Regions from separate parts of the Mesorhizobium sp. WSM4837 genome, predicted to be linked through region 2. Evidence: predicted binding sites of a transcription regulator. Region 2 holds the regulator's gene; the other holds the start of a gene.
The links. Region 2 encodes PhoB, which activates phosphate uptake and scavenging genes when phosphate is short. Its sites were predicted from a motif close to TGTCATNNANCTGTCAT; they were not measured.
Positions count from the first base shown of each region.

Region 1: a site for PhoB is predicted at 2,034-2,050, ahead of olsB (l-ornithine N(alpha)-acyltransferase). Genes of this name have one in related genera too.

Region 1 covers NZ_JBVVQE010000007.1:46,884-54,553, forward strand. The annotation lists gene grpE (nucleotide exchange factor GrpE) at 1-249, shown strand, start outside; gene AC0L3D_RS05850 (trimeric intracellular cation channel family protein) at 369-1,001, shown strand; gene olsB (l-ornithine N(alpha)-acyltransferase) at 1,095-1,982, opposite strand; gene AC0L3D_RS05860 (ATP-binding protein) at 2,148-4,436, opposite strand; gene acuI (acrylyl-CoA reductase (NADPH)) at 4,629-5,618, opposite strand; gene lspA (signal peptidase II) at 5,672-6,172, opposite strand; gene AC0L3D_RS05875 (TrmH family RNA methyltransferase) at 6,187-7,038, opposite strand; gene AC0L3D_RS05880 (RsmD family RNA methyltransferase) at 7,039-7,670, opposite strand, start outside.
Region 2 covers NZ_JBVVQE010000034.1:60,999-68,668, reverse strand. The annotation lists gene AC0L3D_RS20445 (ROK family protein) at 222-1,469, shown strand; gene phoB (phosphate regulon transcriptional regulator PhoB) at 1,739-2,428, opposite strand; gene phoU (phosphate signaling complex protein PhoU) at 2,445-3,152, opposite strand; gene pstB (phosphate ABC transporter ATP-binding protein PstB) at 3,188-4,003, opposite strand; gene pstA (phosphate ABC transporter permease PstA) at 4,016-5,629, opposite strand; gene pstC (phosphate ABC transporter permease subunit PstC) at 5,622-7,010, opposite strand; gene AC0L3D_RS20415 (PstS family phosphate ABC transporter substrate-binding protein) at 7,131-7,670, opposite strand, start outside.

The DNA.
Region 1 (7,670 bases), on a different contig from region 2:
GGAGTGAAGAAGCTCGAGCCGGAAGGCGAGAAATTCGACCCGAATTTCCATCAGGCGATGTTCGAGGTGCCCAATCCGGAGGTGCCGGCCAACACGGTGGTCCAGGTCGTGCAGCCAGGCTATTCGATCGGTGAGCGGGTGTTGCGGCCGGCCATGGTCGGCGTTGCCAAGGGCGGTCCCAAGCATGTGGCAAGCGAAGCGCCGGTCGAGCCAGGGCCGGTGAATGAGCAAGCTGAGAAGGATGCGTAAGTTAAGGGAATAGGGCAGTAGGAGCAGTAGGGGCAGTAGGGTAAAGGAGCCGTACCAATCGTACGGCTTCGTGCTATTCATACAGCCCTATTCACCCGCTCTCCTACTCCGCTATGCCCTTGAACCCGATCGAGCTTCTCGACTATGCCGGTGTCGCCGTCTTCGCGGCGACCGGTGCGCTGGCCGCTTCGCGCAAGCAGCTCGACATCATCGGCTTTCTGTTCCTGGCCAGCGTCACCGGCATCGGCGGTGGCACGTTTCGTGACGTCATCCTCAATCTGCCGGTCTTCTGGGTTACCAACTCTGGCTATGTGCTGATCTGCGCGGTGGTGGCGATGCTTGTCTTTTTCGGGGCGCACCGTCTCGAATCCCGCTGGAAATTACTGCTCTGGCTCGACGCCGTCGGCCTCGCCGCGTTTTCGGTGATGGGTGCCGCCAAGGGCCTGGCCATCACCGGCTCGCCGGTCGTGTCCGTTGTTACCGGCGTGCTCACCGCCACGTTCGGCGGAATCTTGCGCGACCTGCTGGCCGGTGAGGCTTCGGTGCTCTTGAGACCAGAAATCTATGTCACCGCCGCCCTTGCGGGCGCCATCCTGTTTACAACAGGCGATCTCGCCGGACTGCCGCCGCTCGCCTCGGGCCTGGTGGGCTTCATAGCCGCTTTCTGCGTGCGTGGCGGCGCGCTTAAGTTCGGCTGGGCCTTTCCGTCCTACAAGAGCCGGCCCGGCCGGCGGCCGGAAGATATTCCGTGAAATGAGGGCCAGTAGCGAATAGGGACAACGATCCGCAGCGAATTGGCGGAACTCCCGCTACTCGCTACTCCCTATTCGCTACTCATTGGAATCTCATGCGGCGAAGCGCTGGGCTTCCCCGCCATAATAGCTGACGTAGCGGGCGCCGATCTCCTTGACCGGCATCACCACGAACACGTCGACCGTCGAGAATTCGCGGTCGATGACGCAGCCGTCGCCGATGCGCGCGCCGACGCGCAGATAGCCCTTGACCAGCGGTGGCATCGCCGCGATCGCGGCCTTGGCGTTGACCGCCTCGATCGGCATCAAATCCATGGAACAGTAGCGGCCGGCGACGGCGCGCACGTCCCAGGCCGAATTCGTCCGGCAGTGATGGGCGAGATAGGTCAGCGCTTCGGCGTGTGCCGCCGGCACGGTGCCGGGGAACGAGGCGCAACCGGTCATCACGCCGATCCCATAATGGTTGATATAGGCCCAGATACCTTGCCAGAGCGCCTCGATGGTGCGCTTCGAGCGGTATTCCGGCAAGACGCAGGAGCGGCCGAGCTCGAGGAAACGCTGGCCGGGATGGCGGGCGATAAGATTGGTCAGCTCAAACTCGCCCTCGGAATAGAAGCCGCCGGCCGCTGCCGCGATCTCCTGCCGCAACAGGCGGTAGGTGCCGACAATGCGGCGATGCTCGGGACCGGACAGCGAGGTGTCGAAGACGAGCAGATGATCACAGAGCGGATCAAAATGGTCGGCGTCGCGGCGGTCCTGCACCTGAAACAGGGTTTTCTTGGCGCCGAGCTCGTCATAGAACACCCGGTAGCGCACTTCCTGCGCGGCGGCGATCTCGGCCTCGTTGCGTGCGAGCCGCACTTCGAGGTTGCCGATACGGCCAAGCGCTTCGCCTTTTATGACAGCATCGACGTTGCGCCCGGTGAGCAAAGCACCCCTGGCGTTCGGCCGAGCGTCACATTCCGGCATAACTGTATGCACGAGTGATTCTCCTTCGAGCCATCCCTCTTGGCACGGGGATACGGCGTAGGTGCAACAGGATTGTGACAGTACCGTGATACGGCCCTGCCGGCAATACTTCGTCGGCTGGGCAACCCTTCAACCGGCTATGTTCTGCAGGTAAGCCAGGCAAGGATAGCCGGCGGATCAAGCGGCCACGTGACCCTCGACCGCATGGACAAGCGCGTCGGGGTCGAGCGGCTTGGTGACGAAGCCGCTGGCGCCATGGGCGAGCACTGCGTGGCGGGTCGTTTCCTGACTGTCCGCCGACAGCACCATGATCGGAACCGGCGACACGGCGGTTTCCTCCTCGTGCCGGCGGATGGCGGCGATCGCGTCCAGCCCGTCCATGACAGGCATGTGCAGGTCCATCAGCACCACGTCGAAGCGGTACTTGTGGTCGGTCCCGGTGATGGCCTCGACGGCGGCCTTGCCGTTGCCGACCAGTTTCACGCGATGCCCGGCCTTTAGCAGTGTGGCACGGGCAAGCATGGCGTTGATGTCGTTATCCTCGGCGATCAGCACGGACAGGCCCCGCCGCCGGCCGCCAATGGCGCGGGCGGTTGGTGCGCCGCGCTTTTCCGGCTGCGGCTGGGTGAGGGCAGGCACGCTGCTGGTCAAGAGCACGCGAAGCAACGTTTCGCCACGCACCGGCCTTGCCAGAAAGGTGGCGTAGCCGCTGGCGCGGAACTCGCCCAGCATGCCGCGGTCGGTTGGCGCGATCAGTGTGATCGCCTCGCAATCGGCAAAGCCGCTCTGGCGAAGGCGCTTGAGCAACCTGCCGTCGCCTTCCTCCATGGCCGCATCGACCAAAAGCGCGTCGCAGCCTTCGGCGAAGGACGCTGCCTGGGCGGCGGTGGTGGCCAGATCGACCTTGCCGCCATTGGCGCGGATGGTGCGGGCGATGGCGTCGGCCTCGATGGCGTTCTTCGACAGGATCACGGCGCGCCGCCCTGACAGCGCATCCCGACGGCTCTGCGGCGGCTCGGTGGCCGATATTGCAGGGATTTCGAAGACGAATTCCGAACCCTGGCCGAGCTGGCTCGACACCGAGATCGTGCCGCCCATGGCGATCACCAGGCGCCTGGAGATGGCAAGACCGAGCCCGGCGCCGCCATGCGCGCGAGTCGACGTGCCGTCAGCCTGTTCGAATTCCTCGAAGATGCGCTCCAGGTCGTCCTCCTGCAGGCCGGGACCGGTGTCGGTGACGGTGAAGCATATGCGGTCGGTGGTTTCGGTGCGGGCACGAGCGATGCTCACCAACACGCCGCCGCTGTCGGTGAACTTGATGGCGTTGCCGATGAGGTTGAGCAGCACCTGCCTGACTCTTCCAGGATCGGCTGATATCATCTGCGGCACGTCGGGTTCGACATGGCAGCCAAGGCCGATGTTCTTGGCGAAAGCACGCGCCGCCAGGAGTTCTACGATGTTGTCGGCGATCTCGCGCACCGACATTGGCTGCGGTTCGGGATCGAAGCGGCCGGCCTCGATCTTGGAATAGTCGAGCAGGTCCTCGATCAGCGCCAGCAGCGCGCTGGCCGAGGTCGAGATGGCGCCGACATAGGTCCGTTGTTGCGGCGAGAGCCCGGTGTCCGCCAGCAGCTTGGCCATGCCCATGATGCCGTTCATCGGCGTGCGGATCTCGTGGCTGACGGTGGCGAGGAAGCGCGATTTGGCCTGGCTTGCATATTCGGCTCGCTCGCGGGCGGTGATCAGCGACGTTTCGGCGTGCTTGCGGGCGGTAATGTCGCGGGCGATGGCGCGATGCGAGACGGCACCGCTCTCCTTGTCGCGCACGGACAGTTCGATCCATGAGAACCAGCGCGGGCCGCTCGGTGTTCTAATGGCGACGTCGGTGGAGCTCAGGCATTCATGATCGGAAAAAGCGGCATCGGGAACGATGCCGACGTCGATGCCGAGGTCGGCCAGGGCCTTGCCGGCAAGGTCGCGCTGGTCGGCTCCGACAAGCTCGGCGAAAACCTTGTTGGCATAGACGATGTGGCCGTCACGGTCGCGATGGACGACGAGATCGCCAAGCGCGTCGATCAACCCGCGAAAGCGTTCCTCGCTCTCCTGCATCTCCCACACGCGGTCGGCCAGGCTCTCAACCTCGGCGCGGCTGCGCGCTGCGGTCTCGCCAAGCAGCGCAACCGTGCGGCGCGCCGTGCGCCTGGCACGCACATGCACGGCAAGGCCTGCCATGCCAGTCGACAAAAGCCCGACGGTGATGAAGATCGGCGCGCCGGTCAGATGCGACAGGCCCGCCAGCACGACGATGGCGACGAGCATCAGGAACGGCAGGCCTTCGCGATTGGCGGCGGGCAATTCAGGCGCCAGTGGCGGCGCCGCGATATGCTGCCGGCTTGGCGCCTCCGGGCCGATCCCGTCGACGTTTTCGGCGCTCTCTGTTTCTCTGATGCCGGATTCCGTGACCATGCGGAAACCCTTGCCAGACAGAGATTATGGAAAATTGCCGCGGATCGTTCGAATTTTAGCGGTCGCGCGGTTTTTGCCTCTCCGCTCCTGAAGCGCGTCGCGTTTGGCCGGCCTCATGCGAGGCGCTTCACCGCTGCACACCCTGGGTCATACTTTTGCTCGACATGCATTAAAAACCGGAGAAGGAAGAGCTCACATGTCCACCACCACGCGACCGCGGACCTTGCCCTCGACGATATCGTGCGCGGCGTCGATGATGCCATCGAAGCCAATGGTCGTGGACAGTTTGGCGAGCTTCTGGAGGTCGAGGTCCGTGCCGATGCGGCGCCACGCCTCCATGCGGACCGTTTTTGGCGCCATCACCGAATCGATGCCGAGCAGACAAACGCCGCGCAGGATGAACGGGGCGACGCTCGTCGGCAGATCCATGCCGCCGGCCAGGCCGCAGGCGGCGACGGCGCCGCCATAGGAGGTCATCGAAAGGACGTTGGCCAGGGTGTGACTGCCGACCGCGTCGACGCCGCCGGCCCAGCGTTCCTTGGCGAGCGGCTTTGCCGGCTGGGCAAGCTCGTCGCGCGAAATCACTTCCGAAGCACCCAGGTCGGTCAGGTATGGACTTTCAGCGCTGCGGCCGGTCGAGGCGGTGACGTGATAGCCGAGGCTGGACAGAATCGAAACCGCGACCGAGCCGACGCCGCCGGCCGCGCCCGTCACCACGACGGGGCCGCGTTCCGGCACGATGCCGTGCCGTTCCAGCGCGATAACGCAAAGCATGGCTGTGTAACCTGCCGTGCCGACCGCCATCGCATCATGCGGGCTCATGCCCTGGGGCAGCGGCACCAGCCAGTCGCCCTTGACACGGGCGCGCTCGGCATAGGCGCCAAAATGCGTCTCGCCGACGCCCCAGCCGTTCAATATGACCTTGTCCCCCGTGCGCCAGTCAGCATGGGAGGACGAGATCACGGTGCCGGCGAAATCAATGCCCGGCACCAGCGGCCAGCGGCGGATCACCGGCGCCTTGCCGGATATGGCGAGGCCGTCCTTGTAGTTCACCGTCGTCGCCTCGACGGCGACGGTGACGTCGCCTTCCATTAGGTCGGCTTCGGTAAGGTCGGTGATCGCGACCGACTGCTTCTTCTCGGCGTCGCGCGAAACGAGGATGGCTTTGAAGGTTTCGGGCATGTCTTCTCCTCGGGCTTCTTGAATGGGACACTGTATGGCGGCAGAAGGCCAGGTCAATCGCTTGAGGGCTTGGCCTCACGCCGCCAACCAATGAGTTCGTCGAGGACGACCACCACCGCGCCGACCGCGATGAAGGCGTCGGCGAGGTTGAAGATGGCGAAGGACCATATTGGGGTGTGAAACAGGATGTAGTCGATCACGTGACCATAGGTAACGCGGTCGAACAGATTGCCGAGCGCGCCGCCGACGATCAGCGCAAAGCCGATGCGGGTAAGCACGTGGCCGGGCGGAGTTCGGGCCGCGAGATAGAGCACGAAAGCGACGACGAAAGCGGCGATGACCACCAGGCCGGTGTCACCGAAGGACGAAAACATCGAGAAGGCGATGCCGGTGTTGTAGGTGCGATACAATGCCAGGAACGGGACAAGATCGACCTTTTCCTGAAAAGGGAGGCCGGTCTCGACCAGATATTTCACCCACTGGTCGAGCGTCACCGCGGCGGCGACCAGCACGACGTAGGGCAACCAGGATTTTGCCGTTGGGGATTTCACCATTCGGGATGTCACGGTCAGGCGCCCTCCGGGGCAAGTTTCAGCGCGCCGCGCCGGATCTCGAACAGCATGATGCCGGTGGCCACCGCGAGATTGAGCGAATCGGCCCGACCGGACTGTGGAATCCGCAGCAATCTGTCGCAGCTTTCGGCCAGGCTTTCGGGCAGGCCCTGCTGTTCGTTGCCCATCATCAGCAGCACCGGGCCTTTGGAAAAGTCGACCGAACGGTAATCGACCGCACTCTTCAGATGTGTGCCGGCAACCAGGCCAGGAAAGCTTTTTCGCCACGCAAGGAAGGCTTCCGGCGTCGCCTTGGCGACCGGCACGGCGAAGATCGAACCCATCGTGGCGCGCACGGTCTCGACGGAAAAAGGATCGGTGGTCTCGCCGACCAGGATGATGCCCTTGGCGCCAACGGCATCGACGGTGCGGATGACGGTACCGAGATTGCCGGGATCGCGCACGCGGTCCAGCGCCACCCAGACATCGCCGTCTTGAGCGCGGATGTCCTTCAGCGGCAGGAACTTTTGCGAAAAGACGCCGACCACCATTTGCGGGTTGTCGCGGCGGGTGATGGCGACGAGCACTTTTTCCGAAACTTCGAGCACGGTGCCGCCGGCGGCAACCGTGCGTGCCGCGACCTTTTCGACCGCCGCGTTGCCGCGTCCGGCTTTGGCGAAGACCAGCGTCCGGATCGACCACCCGAGGTCGAGCGCGTCGATGACCAGCTTCAGCCCCTCGGCCATGAATGCGTTCTGCTGGTCGCGGTATTTCTTCAGCGAGAGCGCCTTGATGTCCTTGATCAACGGATTGGCAAGGCTGGTGACTTCCTTCACCTGCCCTGGCGCGCCGGCGTGCCGCTCGCTCATTCAGGCCACCCAGCGCGAAAACAGCGAGGTGGACAGCGCCCGGCCGGCGGATTTCTCGCGGATAATCAGTTCGCCGGATTCGACCGTGCCGCCCATGCCGGCAAAAGTGTCGCGCATCAAGGCATGGATGGCGAAGAAGGAAGCGCGGATCGAATAGGCGGTCAGCACGACAGCGAGCGGCTTCGGCGTCAGGACCGAGCGGCAGAGGTCGGTCAGAGCAGGCAGATCCTCGAACAATTGCCAGACCTCGCCCCTGGGGCCACGGCCATAGGCGGGCGGATCGAACAGGACGATGTCGTAACGGCTGCCACGGCGCTCCTCGCGCTCGGCGAATTTTAGGGCGTCGTCGACGATCCAACGGATCGGCTTTTGCGACAGGCCCGCCATCTCCTGGTTCTTCCTGGCCCAGCCGATCGCCTTCTTGGAAGCATCGACATGGGTGACCTCGGCGCCGGCGCGCGCCGCCACCAGCGAGGCAAGGCCGGTATAGCCGAACAGATTCAGCACTTTGACCGGCCGCTTCGCCGCCGCGATCAGCCCGGCCATGTGATCCCAGTGCGAGGCCTGCTCGGGGAACACGCCGACATGGCGAAACGAGGTGAAGCGGCCGAGATAATCGATGCCGTCATGCT
Region 2 (7,670 bases):
AGGCCGGCACAAAGGCTCTATTTTTTCGAGCCTCGAAAAAATACTGGTCCAACGCCGAAGCACTGTCAACACCAATTCTGATGGATTTTAACGTCCTGTCGGGCTTTTTTTCGAGGCTCGGAATAAATAATGACAGCCCCTTCTGCTTCTGCCAGTATTTGTCCGACATACCGACGGCTTCCGATTCATGAGCGGCCGCGGCAATGAGGAGGAAACAAAAAATGTCGGTGGGAATCCGTCATGACGATCTGCGCCGGCGCAACCGGGCGATGGTGATTTCGGCCGTGCGCCGGGCAGGCCAGCCGTCGCGGACCGAGATCGCCGCGACCACCGGCCTCAGCCATTCGACCATATCGGCGATCTCTGCCGACCTGATCCAGGAAGGCATCCTGGCCGAGAGCAAGGCGAGCGAGACGGTTTCGCTGAAACGCGGCCGGCCGCAGGTCGGCCTCAGCCTCAATCCGCAAGCCGCTGCGGTGTTGGCCGTCGTGTTGTCGCTGAATTTCCTGTCGGTCGCCGTCATCGATTATGCCGGACAAGTGGTCGCCGAGGAACAGCGCCGGCTGGACACGCTGACCATGTCGCGTGACGCGCTGATCGAGGAATGTGTCGCCATCGTCCGGCGCCGGCTCGAAGATCCCGACCTCGATGTCCAAAGCGTCGCCCGCATCGCGCTGGCGATCCAGGGCATCACCGATTCCCACGCGCGCGCCATGTTGTGGTCGCCGATCACGCCGCAGACGAACATCGCCTTCGCCGACATTCTGGAACGCGAGTTCGGCATCCCGGCCATCATGGAGAACGACTGCAACATGATGGCCGTGGCGCTGCGCTGGCGCCACCCGGATCGCTACCGCGACGATTTCATCGCCATCCTGCTCTCGCACGGCATCGGTATGGGGCTGGTGCTGAAGGGCGAGCTGTTCACCGGCACCCACTCCTCAGGCGGCGAATTCGGCCACATGATCCATCGGCCGGGCGGCGCGCTTTGCCGCTGCGGGCGGCGCGGCTGCGTCGAGGCTTATGCCGGCAACTACGCCATCTGGCGCAACGCAAGGCTGTTGAGCGAGAACGCCGAGCCGGTCGCCGATGTCAGCGACGCCGACATGCGGGCCTTGGCGGCCCGGGCGCGCGAGATGGACGGACCGGAGCGCGAAGCCTACCGCAAGGCCGGCGAGGCGCTCGGCTTCGGGCTCGGCAGCCTGTTTGCGCTGATCGATCCGGCGCCGGTGGCCATGGTCGGCGCCAGCGCTGCCGCCTTCGACCTGATCGAGCCGGCCCTGCGCGAGGCCATCGCCCAGACCGCCGGCGGCCAGCATTCGGGTTCGATTTCCTTCGACACCGAGCCGAACGAGCTGCCGCTGATCCGCGAAGGCTGCGCCATGCGGGCGCTAAGCTTCGTCGACCAGGAGATTTTCGCGCCGAGCATCCAGGCACGAGCCGGCTCGGTCGGAAAGAACGTGGCTTGAAGGATTCCCGGGTCGCGACTTGGGGTGTGTTGAGATTCAGGTCAGGCCGAGTCGAGAATGGTGGGTTCCGAGAACCGGAGCGGAGCGTACTTTTGGGTACGTGAGCCCGCGCATGACCCCGAAATCGAGATCGATTTCGGAAAGGTCGTGCGCAAAATCAAAGTTCTACAGCGTCCTTTGCGTGCCCAACAGGGCGCGCGGCGCTGTAGGTAAGCGCAGGAAGCCGCCGTTCGCAGGCCGGCATCACCTGAATATCAGCACATCCCTAGCTAGTCTTCCCTGATCGCATAGCCGGCGCCGCGGATGGTGCGGATGACATCGGGCATGCGACCATTGTTGACCGCCTTGCGCAACCGGCCGACATGGACGTCCACCGTGCGCTCGTCGATGTAGATCGTCTCGCCCCAGACATTGTCGAGCAACTGACTGCGCGAGAAGACCCGGCCCGGGTGGCGCATCATGAATTCGAGCAGCCGGAATTCGGTCGGCCCGAGCCGGATCTCGCTCTTCTTGCGATAGACCCGGTGCGATTCACGATCGAGCATGATGTCGCCGACCTTGAGCACGCTGGACAGCACTTCCGGCTTGGCGCGGCGCAGCAGCGCCTTGACCCTGGCCATGAATTCCGGTGTCGAGAACGGCTTGACCAGATAGTCGTCGGCTCCGGTCGAAAGGCCGCGCACCCGGTCGCTCTCCTCGCCGCGCGCGGTCAGCATGATGATCGGCAGCCGCTCGGTTTCGGGGCGCACCCGAAGGCGCCGGCAAAGCTCGATGCCGGAAACCGCCGGCACCATCCAGTCGAGCACCAAAAGATCGGGCACGTTTTCCTGCAGCCGGATTTCGGCCTCGTCACCGCGCGTCACCACCTCGACCTGATAGCCTTCGGATTCCAGATTGTAACGGAGGAGGACGCCTAGCGGCTCTTCATCCTCCACCACCATGATGCGCGGCGCGATCATCGGCCGGTCACTCCTGTCATGTCGCCGGCGCCGACATCGTCGTTTCGTCGAGCTTCGGGCGATCTGCCGGCAATTGCTGCCCGGTCACGACAAAATAGGCGTTTTCGGCAATGTTGGTGACATGATCGCCGATACGCTCGAGATTCTTGGCGCAGAACAGAAGGTGCGTGCAGGCGGTGATGTTGCGCGGATCCTCCATCATGTAAGTCAGGAGTTCGCGAAAAACCGCCGTATATTTCACGTCGATCTTCTGGTCGTCGGCGCGCAGTTCCTTCAACGCGCCGGCATCGCGCGACACATAGTGCTCGACCACGCCGCGCAGCTGCACAAGAACGAGATCCGCCATCGCGTCGATACCGTGCGACAGATTACGCGGCGTCGCGCTCTGCCCGACTGCGCTGACCCGCTTGGCAATGTTCTTGGCCAGATCGCCGATGCGCTCGAGATCGCCCGCCATGCGGATTGCGCCAACCACGGCGCGCAGATCCTGCGCCATCGGCTGCCGCTTGGCGATCAGCGTGATCGCGCTGTCGTCGAGCTCGCGCTGCCGCGCATCCATGATGGCGTCATCCGAGACGACGCGCTGCGCCATCGCATTGTCCGACGCAAGCAACGCGCGGATCGAGGCCGCGACCATTGCGGCGGCGAGCTCGTCCATGTCGCGGATCAGCCGGTCGATGTGCTCCAGTTCCTCGTCGAAAGATGCGACGGTGTGTTCACCCATGGTGCTGTCCTCGTGTTCGAAATTCGCCGGACCGCTCAGCCGAACCGGCCGGTGATGTAGTCCTGGGTGCGCTTGTCGTCGGGGTTGGTGAACATCTTGTCGGTCGCGCCCTCCTCGACCAGATAGCCGAGATGGAACATCGCCGTGCGTTGCGACACGCGCGCCGCCTGCTGCATCGAATGGGTGACGATGACGATCGTATAGTTCTGGCGCAGTTCGTCGATCAGTTCCTCGACGCGGGCGGTGGCGATCGGATCGAGCGCCGAACAGGGCTCGTCCATCAGGATCACTTCCGGCGACACCGCGATGGCGCGCGCGATGCACAGGCGCTGCTGCTGTCCGCCGGACAGTCCAGTACCCGACTCGAGCAGGCGATCCTTGACCTCGTTGAACAGGCCGGCCTTCTTCAGGCTCGATTCGACGATGCCGTCCAACTCGGCCTTGCTCCTGGCCAGGCCGTGGATGCGCGGACCGTAGGCGACGTTTTCGTAGATCGACTTCGGAAACGGGTTCGGCTTCTGGAATACCATGCCCACGCGAGCTCGCAACTCGACGACATCGATTTTCGGGTCGTAGACGTTCTCGCCGTCGAGCGTGATCTTGCCGCTCACCCGCGCGATATCGATGGTGTCGTTCATTCGGTTCAGGCAACGCAGGAACGTCGACTTGCCACAGCCCGATGGCCCGATCAACGCCGTCACCTGATGCTCGCGGACATCGAGATCGACGTCGAACAGAGCTCGCTTCTCGCCGTAGTGAACAGAGACCTTTTCGCCCTTCATCTTGATCGAAGGGGCGTTGGTTGCGCTGCTCAGTTTCTGCTCGACGCCGGCTTCCGTCATGATGTTCATATCCTCTACTCCTTACCAGCGCCGCTCGAAGCGCCTGCGCAGTATCACCGCGATGGCATTCATGATGACCAAAAACACCAGCAAAATCAAAATCGCCGCCGAAGTCTTCTGCTGGAACCCCGCTTCCGGGAAATCCGCCCACATGAAAATCTGCACCGGCAGGATCGTCGCGGGATCGGTGAAGCCGCCGGGAATGTCGACGATGAAGGCGACCATGCCGATCATCAGCAACGGCGCGGTTTCACCGAGCGCATGCGCCATTCCGAGGATGGTGCCGGTCATGATGCCCGGCATCGCCAGCGGCAGCACGTGATGGAATACGGTCTGGACCTTGGACGCTCCGATGCCAAGCGCCGCCTCGCGGATCGACGGGGGCACGGCGCGCAGCGAAGCGCGCGAGGCGATAATGATGATCGGCAGGGTCATCAGCGCCAGCACCATGCCGCCGACCAACGGGGCTGAGCGCGGCATGCCGAAGAAATTCAAGAATACGGCAAGTCCAAGCAGGCCGAAGACGATCGAAGGCACCGCCGCCAGATTATTGATATTCACTTCGATCATCGTCGTCAGCCGGTTCTTGGGCGCAAATTCCTCAAGATAGATCGCCGCTGAAACGCCGATCGGGAAGGCTATGGCGAGGGTTACGATCATGGTCAGGAACGATCCGACGACCGCGCCCCAGACACCGGCCAATTCCGGCTCGCGGCTTGCGCCGGTGAAGAAGAAGATCGAGTTGAACCGGCTTTCGATCAGGCCAGCGCTCTTCAGTGTGTCGAGCCAGACGATCACCTTGTCCGAAATCTTTCGCGATGCTTCCGGCGTCTCGATGACGCGCAGGAATGCCTGGCCGCTCGCGGCGGGCGCCGTGCTGTCCAGCGCCTCGATCACCGTGCCCTTTGCGATCACCGTGCCGTTGGCCGCAGGCGACAGCGAGGTCAGCTTGACCGTGCCGCCATTGAACGCGACCAGCAGCGACGACGCGCCGCTCGTCAGCGTAAACATGCCGTTTTCGCCCTCGGTCGCACCATGGCCGCGCGCCAGCGCCAGCATGGCATCGTCGCCGAAGGTCAGATCGATGTCGCCGCTGGTTTCCGAAGGCGTGACGCTTGTCGAAATCGCTTCGTCCGAACCGACGTCGGCAAGCAAACCCTTGAGGTAGAGGTCGGCAAAATCATCAAGTGGAACCGCATAGTCCACCGTTCCTCCGAGCATCCCCGGATCAGCCGCAATATCCTTGCGCAGGAACACGCCTGTGCCGGTGGAAATCAGCCCGCGCAGAAGGCGCTTGTCCTGGCGGCTCTTCACATCCGGAAATTTTGCCGTAAGCGCTTCCTGAGCGATGGCGTCGTAGTTCACTTCATCGAGTTTCGCCGGGTCGGCCTTGGCCGCTGAAAGATCGATCGGCAGCGTCACATAGTTCTGCCGCAGCGCCGGAATCGCCTGCGTGACGATCGTCGACAGGAGCAGCACAAGGAACAAGCCGGCCAACGCGACAGCTGCAGCGCCAAGCCATTTGAACCATTTTTCCGTGCGGTAGCGGCCCTTCAGCCGCGCCTTCGCGGCATCGTCGGTATGAACGCTGACCGGCCGTCCGACGGCGCCGAATGACGAGATCGCATCAGTCATATTGCTCTCGGTATTTCTGGACGACGCGCAAAGCGACGATGTTGAGGGTAAGCGTGATGCAGAACAGCACCAGGCCGAGTGCGAAGGCTGCAAGCGTCTTGGCGCTGTCGAACTCCTGGTCGCCCACAAGCAGCGTCACGATCTGCACGGTCACGGTGGTGACCGCTTCGAGCGGATTTGCCGTGAGGTTTGCCGCCAGCCCCGCCGCCATGACTACGATCATCGTTTCGCCGATTGCGCGGCTGACGGCAAGCAGCATCGCCGAAACGATGCCCGGAAGGGCAGCGGGAAGGACCACCTTGCGGATGGTTTCCGACTTGGTCGCGCCGAGGCCCGCGGAACCGTCTCTCAGGGATTGCGGAACGGCGTTGATCACATCGTCGGAAAGCGAGGAAACGAAGGGAATGATCATGATACCCATGACCACGCCTGCGGCGAGCGCGGATTCAGACGCGACGTTGAGGCCCAGGCTTTCGCCGATACCGCGGAAGTAGGGCGCAACCGTCAGCGCGGCGAAGAAGCCGTAGACGACGGTCGGAATGCCGGCGAGGATTTCCAGAACCGGCTTTGCGACCGCGCGGACGCTTTTGGAGGCGTAATCCGAAAGGTAGATCGCAGCCATCAGCCCGATAGGCGCAGCCACCAGCATGGCGATGAAGGTGATGAGCAACGTGCCGGCAAAGAGCGGCACCATGCCAAAAATGTCCTCGTTGACCGCCCCGGCCTCCGCTCCCGCGCCGGTGAAGGCGCTCTGCGGCGACCAATGCGTGCCGAACAGGAACTTGTAGAACGGCACCTGTTGGAAGAACCGCAGCGACTCGAAGATCAGCGACAGGACGATGCCGATCGTCGTCAGGATCGCGACCACCGAACAGGCGATCAAGAATGCGCGAAGAACGCGCTCGACCACGTGGCGCGCCCGGTAGGCCTGTGCGATGCGTGAATAGGCCCAGTAAAATCCGGACGCGGAAAGCACGAGCGCGACGGTCCAGATGATCCAGGTGCTGGTCGCATGGACCGATTTGTAGAGCGCGGCGGCCGCCTCTTTCGTTGGATCGGCAAAGCCGACAAGCCCGCCAAAGGCCATCGCGCGAGCGTCGCGGATGAAAGCTTCGACCTGCGGGACGCCCATTCCCGACAACTCGGAGGAGAAGCGGTCGGTAACGATCGACGATTCAATTCCTGGCGTCACCAGCGACCACAACACGATCGCAAGCAGCGCGGGACCGGCAGCAAAAAGCGCCAGAAACATGCCATGCTGGCCAGGCAGCGAATGCAGTCGCGCGACGTTGCCATTGACGCTGGTAATGGCGCGGGTCCGGCCGAGCCAATAGGCAGCAGCGGCCAGAACCACCAGAAGAACAACGAGATAACCGACCATGATTCGGGACGTCCCCTCGACCGCCGGTCATTCACCGGCTCAAAGCACGGGACCTATGGTCCCGCGCTTTGTGCTTTAGGATATGAGGGGTCAGAGCGGTACGCTCGGACCCCCGAAACATCAGGAGCCCATGCCCTTCAGGGCCTTGGCGTTTTCGGCCGACTTGGCGCGCTCGGCGTCCGGCAGCGGGATCAGGCCCTTGTCGGCCAGATAACCATCAGGACCCCATGCAGCCTCCGAGGTGTACTCGGCGATGAACTCCTGCATGCCGGGGATGACGCCGACATGCTCTTTTTTGGCATAGACAAAGAGCGAGCGGGAAACGCCGTAATCGCCGGATGCGATGTTCTCGAAAGTCGGCTCGACGCCATCGACCTTGTGGCCCTGCAGCTTGTCGGCGTTCTGGTCAAGGAACGAGAAGCCAAAGACGCCGAAGGCATTGGGGTTGGCTTCCAGCTTCTGGACGATCAGATTGTCGTTTTCGCCGGCCTCGACAAAAGCGCCGTCTTCGCGGATCTCGCCGCAGCCCTTTTCATTAGCCGCCTTCACTTCTTCCTGGCAGGCCGCATCCATGACGAGCTCGACGAATGCATCGCGCGTGCCGGAAGTCGGCGGCGGGCCAAGCACCTCGATCTTTGTCGCGGGAAGCGATGCATCGAC